Regions from separate parts of the Azospirillum thermophilum genome, predicted to be linked through region 1. Evidence: predicted binding sites of a transcription regulator. Region 1 holds the regulator's gene; the other holds the start of a gene.

Region 1 (4,410 bases):
AAGAACCTCGCGCCCTTCGCCCCGGGGCTGGAGGAGGTCGCCCGCCGCGGCTATCCCTTCGTCGTGCAGTACGGCATCACCGGCCTGCCGACGCTTCTGGAGCGCTCGGTGCCCGACTGGCAGCGCAGCGCCGAGCAGATGGACTGGCTGCGGGGACGCTGGGGGCCGCGGGCCGCGGTCTGGCGCTACGACCCCATCGTGCTGACCGATGCGCTGACCCCGGCCCGGCATCGCGAGACTTTCGCCCGGATCGCCGCCCGGCTGCGCGGCGTCACCGACGAGGTGGTGGTCTCCTTCCTGCAGCCCTACCGCAAGACCGCGCGCAACCTCGCCGCCGCCGGCATCGCCTGGCGCGACCCGGATCCGCAGGAGAAGCGCGCGCTGCTGGCCGATCTGGCGGCGGTCGCCGCGGAGCATGGGATGGCGCTGACCCTCTGCACCCAGCCCGCGCTGCTGGAGGTGCCGGGCACCGCCGCCGCGCGCTGCATCGACGGGGAGCGGATGTCGGACATGGCCGGGCGGCCGCTGGCGGCGCGGGAGAAGGGCAACCGTCCGGGCTGCCTGTGTGCCGAAAGCCGGGACATCGGCGATTACGACAGTTGCCCGCACGGCTGCGTCTATTGCTATGCGGTGGCGAACCGGTCGGCGGCGCAGCGGCGATTCGCCGCGCATGATCCGGAGGGTGAGTTCCTTTTCGCGCGCCTGCCCGCGGACCGCTGAACCGTCTTGCGGACAGGCTGCCGAACCGCCCTTACGGGCAGACCTTGCGCACCGTCTCCACCAGCTTTTCCGGGTTGAAGGGCTTGACCAGCCAGCCGGTGGCGCCGGCCTCGCGGCCCGCCGTCTTCTTGGCCGGGTCCGCCTCGGTGGTCAGCAGCAGCACCGGCGTGGCGCGGTTGGTGGCGCTCGCCCGCACCGCGCGGGTCAGCGCCAGCCCGTCCATCCCCGGCATGTTCAGGTCGGTGATGATGCAGTCGAACTTCTGCCGGTTGACCAGGGCCAGCCCGGCCCCGCCGTCCACGGCTTCCGTCACGCTGTAACCGGCCCGCGACAGGGTGAAGGTCACCATGTCGCGGATCGTCTTGGAGTCGTCGACGGTCAGGATGCTCTTCGGCATGGGGGAAGCCTTTCACAGCGGAGCGCCGGGGCGCCACGCCGAAAGGCGTAAGCCCATCGTGCCGCCGCGTCAACCGCCGGACGCGGCGGCCCTTTTCCCGCGGCCCGGCCTCAGGCCTTGGTATCGACGTGCTGCGCCCCGCCGTCGCCCTTGGCGACGCCGACCATCGCCTCGCGCAGCAGGCGGCCGTGGATGGTGTAGCCGGGCTGCAGCACCTGGATGACGGTGCCGGCCGGCTTGCCGGTGTTCTCGATCTCGAACATCACCTGGTGGAAGTTCGGGTCGAAGGGCTCGCCGCTCGGATCCAGCTTCTTGATGCCGGCACGGTCGAAGGCGGCGAAGAGCTGGCGCTCGGTCGCCTCGACGCCGACCGCGAGGCCCTTCAGCATCTCGTCCTTCTCGCGGCCCTCGGCCGGGACGGCCTCCAGCGCGCGGCGCAGGTTGTCGGCCACCGACACCAGCTCCTTGGCGAAGCTGGAGACGGCGAACTTGCTGGCGTCCTCGCGGTCGCGCTGGGCGCGGCGACGGGTGTTCTCGGCCTCCGCCATGGCGCGCAGAAGCTGGTCCTTGAGGCTCGCGACCTCGGCCTCCAGCTGGGCGACGCGGTCGCCGGCGGCCGGAGCCTCTCCGGCGGCGGCGGTCGCGGCGTCGGCGGGGGCGGCGGTCCCGGTCGGGTCCACCGCGGCGTCGGCGGGCTTGTTCTGCTCTTCGCTCATGGGTCTCTCGGTGTTCTTCTTGTCGATGGAAAAGGCGGGTGTGAAAAGACGTCCTCAGCCGACGAGCCGGCTGATGACCTTGGCGGTATAGTCCACCAGCGGAATGATGCGGGCGTAATTGATGCGCGTCGGGCCGATGACCCCGATGGCGCCGATCACCTGCTCCCGGCTGTTCTGGAAGGGCGAGATGATCAGCGAACAGCCGGAATGGTTGAACAGCACGTTCTCCGCCCCGATGAAGATCTGGACGCCGTCCCCCTGTCCGGTCGCCTCGATCAGGCGCAGCATGGCCTCCTTGGTCTCCAGCGCCTCGAACAGGGCGCGCACGCGCTCCAGGTCCGACAGCGCCGTGACGTCCTCCAGCAGCCTGGCCTGGCCGCGGACGATGAGCTGCCCGCCGCCGCCGCCCTGCGAGCCGCCGGCCCCGGCCCAGGTGGCCAGCCCCTCGGCGACCACGCGGCGGGACAGCTCGTCGAGCTGGGTCCGCTGTTCCTGGATCTCGCGCGTCACCTCCTGCCGCGCCTCTTCGAGCGTGCGGCCGACCAGCTTGGCGCTGAGATAGTTGGAGACGGTCTGCAGGGTGGAGGTCGGCAGGCCGACCGGCACCTCGATGACGCGGTTCTCGACCAGCCCGTCCTCGTTCACCAGCACGACCAGCGCCCGGCCGGGGCCGAGCGAGACGAACTCGATGTGCTTCAGCGGCCGGTCGGTCTTCGGCGCCACCACCAGCCCGGCGCAGTGCGACAGGCCGGCCAGCATGGTCGAGGCCTCGTTCAGCACGTCGGACAGCGCCCGGCCGGAGGAGGCGCATTTCGCCTCGATCGACTCGCGCTCGTCCTCGGTCAGCGAACCGATCTCCAGCAGGCCGTTGACGAACATGCGCAGGCCGGCGTCGGTCGGGATGCGGCCGGCCGAGGTATGGGGGGCGTAGAGAAGCCCCTGCTCCTCCAGATCGGCCATCACGTTGCGGATGGTCGCGGGCGACAGGACCATGCCCAGCCGCCGCGAGATCGTGCGCGATCCCACCGGCTCGCCCGTCGCCACATAGGCGTCGACGATCTGCCGGAAGATCTCGCGGGATCGTTGGTTCAGCTCGGTGATCATGGTCCGGACGGGTTGTCGTTGGGCCGCGCAACGCGCGCGTCCGAATTTAGGCAGGTCAGGCAGCCGAATCAACGGATGCGCCCCCGCCGGCCCCGGAAGAGGGCACTTCGCGCAAACGGAGCGGCCTTGCGGGCTGGACGCGCCGGGTCCGAGCCGATAGCCTGCGGGCCGTTTTCAACTGAACCCATCGGATGATTGCCATGCGCCCCTCCGGCCGCGCCCTCGACCAGCTGCGCACCATCTCGCTCGAACCCGGCTTCAGCAAATATGCCGAGGGCTCCTGCCTGGTGCGGTTCGGCGACACGCATGTGCTGTGCACGGCCAGCGTGGACGAGACGGTGCCGCGCTTCCTGAAGAACACCGGGCTCGGCTGGGTCACCGCGGAATACGGCATGCTGCCGCGCTCGACCCACAGCCGCACCGACCGCGAGGCGGCCAAGGGCAAGCAGTCAGGCCGCACCCAGGAGATCCAGCGGCTGATCGGCCGGGCGCTGCGCGCCGTCGCCAACCGCTCGGCGATGGGCGAGAAGCAGATCAAGATCGACTGCGACGTCATCCAGGCCGACGGCGGCACCCGCACCGCCGCCATCACCGGCAGCTACGTCGCCCTGCACCTCGCCTTCCAGCACCTGCTTCAGATCGGCGCGATCAAGAGCATGCCGCTGACCGACCAGGTGGCCGCGGTGTCCTGCGGCATCCACCAGGGCAACGCCGTGCTCGACCTCGACTATGCCGAGGATTCGACCGCCCAGGCCGACGCCAACTTCGTGCTGACCGGCCGCGGCGGCATCGTCGAGGTGCAGGGCACCGCCGAGGAGACCCCCTTCAGCGAAGCCCAGTTCAACGAGCTGATGGCGCTGGCCCGCAAGGGCGTCGACGAGCTGGTCGCGTTGCAGAAGACCGCGCTCGGCATCAAGTAAGGATCGCGCAGGTAAGGATAGGGTCCGGGAGCGGAGGCGGGGACGGCCGCCGGCCTGCCCGTGCTCCGCCCGGCCGCTTCACGCCGCCGCCGCATGACGTTGCAGGTTCGTACAAGGAAATCAAAGGTATGGCTTCCATTCCCCGCCGCTTCACCGGCGACACGCTCGTGATCGCCAGCCACAACAAGGGCAAGGTGCGCGAGATCGCCGACCTGCTCGGTCCTTACGTGCGGACCTTCACCACGGCGGGCGAGCTCGGGCTGCCGGAGCCGGAGGAGACCGGCACGACCTTCATCGCCAATGCGGAGCTGAAGGCGCGGGCCGCCGCCGCGGCCGGCCACGTCGCGATGGCCGACGACAGCGGTCTGGTGGTGCCGGCGCTGGGCGGCGACCCCGGCATCTACTCCGCCCGCTGGGCCGGGCCGGAGAAGGACTTCGCCATGGCGATGCGCAAGGTGGAGGAGGGGCTGGCCGGCAAGACCGACCGCAGTGCCTGTTTCGTCTGCGCCCTGACGCTCGCCTGGCCGGACGGGCATGTGGAGTCGGTGGAAGG
Region 2 (4,410 bases), 470 kb from region 1:
GTCCCGGTCTATTATCCCGGCGCCTTCCGGCGGGTCTATCCGGGCTTCATCCAGCTCTCCGGCTTCATGTCGATGCATCTCGACCGGCATATCGGCGAGCATCTCGGCCTGTTCCGCCACCTCGTCCGCGGCGACGGCGATTCCGCCGAGCAGCACCGCCGCTTCTACGACGAGTATCTGTCGGTGATGGACCTGTCGGCGGAATTCTACCTGCAGACCATCGAGACGGTGTTCCAGAAGCATGCGCTGGCCAACGGCACCATGCAGTCGCGCGGCCGCCGGATCGAGCCGTCGGCCATCCGCAGGACCGCGCTGATGACCGTCGAGGGCGAGCTGGACGACATCTCCGCCCCCGGCCAGACCATCGCGGCGCACCGGCTGTGCTCCTCGCTGCCGGAGGAGATGCGCGGGCGGCACTTCCAGAAGGGCGTCGGCCACTACGGCATCTTCAACGGCCGCAAGTGGCGCGAGGCCATCATGCCGCAGCTGCGGGAGTTCATCCGCAAGCACGACGCGGCCTGACCGGACGGGCGGCGGCGGGGCGCCCCGGCCGGCGCCCCCGCTCCCCCTCTCGTGCCGGACCGGCCGCGCTCAAGCGGCCGGAGGCTGCGCTCAGCGCCGCCGCCCCACCGGCTGCAGCTCGTGCAGCAGCCAGACGAGCGTCGAGACCACCAGGATGGCCCCCGCCTGATGGGCGGCGGCGACCGGGATCCAGACCACCGTCAGCAGCGTGGCGATCCCCAGCCCGATCTGCACCAGCACCATGGCCGCGGCGGCGAGCCCGGCCTGCGTGGCGCGGCCGGGCAGCCGGGCCAGCACCACCCGCAGGCCGAGCGCCAGCACCGCCAAGCCGGTCAGCAGGGCCAGCGCGCGGTGGATCAGCTGGATGGCGGCGGTGTTCTCCACCGGGTTGAGCCACCAGGGCACGAGGGTGCCGACCTCCGGCGGGATCCAGTGGCCCGCCATCAGCGGGAACGTATTGTAGGCGTAGCCGGCGCGGGTGCCGGCGACGAAGGCGCCCCAGACGATGGTCAGCGCGACCAGCCCCAGGGCCCGGCGCGCGTGGCGCCGCAGCCCGGCCGCCTCGGGCCGCCAGCCGGCGAGCGGCATCGGGTCGAACAGGCCGAGCGCCGTGCGCAGCAGCAGCGCATAGATCAGGATCGCCATCGACAGGTGCAGCGCCAGCCGGTAGTGGCTGACCTCGGGATGGTCGACCAGCCCGCTCTTCACCATGAACCAGCCGATGCCGCCCTGCAGCCCGCCCAGCAGGAACAGCCCGGCCAGCTTCGGCCACAGGTCCTGCGGGATCCGGCCGGCGATCCAGAAGCGCAGGAAGGGGATCAGGAAGACGAAGCCGATGAGCTGGCCCCACAGCCGGTGGAACCACTCCCACCAGAAGATCCGCTTGAAGTCCTCCAGCCCCATCCAGGAATTGTAGACGCGGAACTCCGGCGTCTGCTGGTAGAGGCCGAAGACGCGGGTCCATTCCGTCTCCGACAGCGGCGGCAGGATGCCGATCAGCGGCTTCCACTCCACCATGGACAGCCCGCTCTCGGTCAGGCGGGTGATGGCGCCGATCACCGCCATGGCAAGCACCATCGCGGCACACAGGACGAGCCACCACGCCACCGGACGGGTCGAAGGGCCGGCGGAGGCGGGGGCGGCGTCGGTCGTAAAGGCTGTCACGGGCGGCGGTCCGGTGATGGGAGCGGTCGTCCCGCAATGTGGGGCGGAATCCGCTCCGCGTCAAACCGCCGCGGGGCGGGACGGAGGACCGGGAGGGGCGCGCAGTCCGCGGGAAGGCCGGGGCCCGCCGCCCGTCCGCGTCACACCCCGAACTCCTGCAGCGCGCCGGCGAGGAAGAACAGGGCGAAGAGCATGGCGAACAGGCCGAGGATGGTGGTGATCTCGACCACCGTCTCGGTCACCCACAGGCGGTCCCAAGGATGCCCTTCATCGTCGTTCCATTCGTCCATCGCAGCCTCCCCTCCGGAATCCGCTAAAATTTTCGCAAATTCCGCAGGGGGCCGCTGTGACGGGGATCACAGGGGTATGCGGTTCACTGCAGGCGGAAGTCCGCCGCGGCGTACCGCAGCTCGCCCGGCGTGATCAGCGTCTGCGTCGCCAGCTTGACCGAGTGCAGCTTGCCGTCCAGGTTGGCCTGCCAATAGTCCAGGAACCTGCGCAGCACCGGGTAGTCGGGGGCCAGGTCGAGGTCCTGCCAGAGGAAGCTCTGCAGCAGGGTCGGGTGGTCCGGCATGTGATAGAGGATCTCCGCCGTCGTCAGGCGGTAGTTGCGCAGTTGAAGTCCCAGATTGGCCATGCGCTGTCTCCCAGGATGGTCGGGTGGGGGATCGGCTGGTGGTGTCCGGTGCTCCCTGAACCGGTTTCGGTCATGACCGTTTGAAGAAATCTTGCCGTCCGCCGGATAACGCGCAACGGTAAATATCGTTCCATATCAGCATGTTAGCAGCATAACGGCCCGAGTGCTGCCACAAGGACGCGCGAAATGCGCGTCTGGGCTCTTGAATCCCAAAAGCCGTTCGACTAGCTGTCTGGCACTCACCGGGGAAGAGTGCTAACACCACCCGCACCCGGCATGCACATTCAACGCAGCAAGCCTTTCGAGGAGGCATTCCCATGAAGTTCCGTCCGCTGCACGACCGCGTCGTCGTCAAGCGTCTGGAGTCCGACACCAAGACCAAGGGCGGGATCATCATCCCCGACACCGCGAAGGAGAAGCCCCAGGAGGGTCAGGTCATCGCGGTGGGCCCGGGCGCCCGTGACGAGAGCGGCAAGGTCGTGGCGCTCGACGTCAAGGCCGGCGACCGGATCCTGTTCGGCAAGTGGTCGGGCACGGAAGTGAAGATCGAGGGCGAGGATTTCCTGATCATGAAGGAATCCGACATCATGGGCGTCATCGAGGCTTAAGTCTCCGCCCAATCGCGCTCGTTGAAACGATACTCAGAGGAATCGAGAGATGGCTGCCAAGGAAGTGAAGTTCTCCGCCTCCGCGCGTGAAAAGATGCTGCGTGGCGTGGACATCCTGGCCGACGCTGTGAAGGTCACGCTGGGCCCGAAGGGCCGCAATGTCGTGATCGAGAAGTCGTTCGGTGCTCCGCGCATCACCAAGGACGGCGTGTCGGTCGCCAAGGAAATCGAGCTGGCCGACAAGTTCGAGAACATGGGCGCCCAGATGGTCCGCGAGGTCGCCTCGAAGACCAACGACCTGGCGGGCGACGGCACCACCACCGCCACCGTGCTGGCCCAGGCCATCGTCCGTGAGGGCGTGAAGGCCGTCGCCGCCGGCATGAACCCGATGGACCTGAAGCGCGGCATCGACATCGCCGTCGAGACCGTGGTGAACGACATCCGCGGCCGCGCCAAGAAGGTCACCACCAACGACGAGATCGCCCAGGTCGGCACCATCTCCGCCAACGGCGAGGCCGAGATCGGCAAGATGATCGCCCAGGCGATGGAGAAGGTCGGCAACGAGGGCGTCATCACGGTCGAGGAGGCCAAGAGCCTCGAGACCGAGCTGGACGTCGTCGAGGGCATGCAGTTCGACCGCGGCTACCTGTCGCCGTACTTCATCACCAACGCCGACAAGATGATCGCGGATCTCGAGAATCCGTACATCCTGCTGCACGAGAAGAAGCTGTCGGGCCTGCAGGCCCTGCTGCCGGTCCTCGAGGCCGTCGTGCAGTCCGGCCGTCCGCTGCTGATCGTCGCCGAGGACGTCGAGGGCGAGGCCCTGGCGACCCTGGTCGTCAACAAGCTGCGCGGCGGCCTGAAGATCGCCGCCGTGAAGGCCCCGGGCTTCGGCGACCGCCGCAAGGCGATGCTGGAGGACATGGCCATCCTGACCGGCGGCCAGGTCATCAGCGAGGATCTCGGCATCAAGCTCGAGAACGTCACCCTCGACATGCTGGGCACCGCCAAGAAGGTCGTGATCTCCAAGGAGAACACCACCATCGTCGACGGCGCCGGCTCCAAGGCCGACATCGAGGCCCGTTGCGCCCAGATCCGCGCCCAGGTCGAGGAGACCACCTCGGACTACGACCGCGAGAAGCTGCAGGAGCGTCTGGCGAAGCTGGCTGGCGGCGTCGCCGTCATCCGCGTCGGCGGTGCGACCGAGGTCGAGGTGAAGGAGCGCAAGGACCGCGTTGACGACGCGATGCACGCCACCCGCGCCGCGGTGGAAGAGGGCATCGTCGCCGGCGGCGGCTCGGCCCTGCTGTACGCCACCAAGGCCCTCGACGCCCTGAAGCCGGCCAACGACGAGCAGCGCGTCGGCATCGACATCATCCGCCGCGCCCTGCAGGCCCCGGTCCGTCAGATCGCCTACAACGCGGGCACCGACGGCTCGATCGTGGTCGGCAAGCTGCTGGAGCAGAACGACGCCAACTT

Evidence for each region. Region 1 encodes HrcA, which represses chaperone genes, less so after heat shock. Its sites were predicted from a motif close to GTTAGCACTCNCCNNNGGNGAGTGCTAAC; they were not measured.
Region 2: the regulator HrcA is predicted to act here: its motif matches at 2,555-2,583, upstream of groES (co-chaperone GroES).

The regions. Positions count from the first base shown of each region.
Region 1 is NZ_CP029353.1:280,475-284,884, forward strand. It holds gene DEW08_RS07355 (DUF1848 domain-containing protein) at 1-720, shown strand, start outside; gene DEW08_RS07360 (response regulator) at 752-1,117, opposite strand; gene grpE (nucleotide exchange factor GrpE) at 1,228-1,833, opposite strand; gene hrcA (heat-inducible transcriptional repressor HrcA) at 1,888-2,937, opposite strand; gene rph (ribonuclease PH) at 3,138-3,857, shown strand; gene rdgB (RdgB/HAM1 family non-canonical purine NTP pyrophosphatase) at 3,986-4,410, shown strand, end outside.
Region 2 is NZ_CP029353.1:2,348,273-2,352,682, reverse strand. It holds gene DEW08_RS17470 (polyhydroxyalkanoate depolymerase) at 1-522, shown strand, start outside; gene DEW08_RS17465 (COX15/CtaA family protein) at 613-1,686, opposite strand; gene DEW08_RS31265 (hypothetical protein) at 1,827-1,976, opposite strand; gene DEW08_RS17460 (usg protein) at 2,060-2,323, opposite strand; gene groES (co-chaperone GroES) at 2,641-2,931, shown strand; gene groL (chaperonin GroEL) at 2,981-4,410, shown strand, end outside.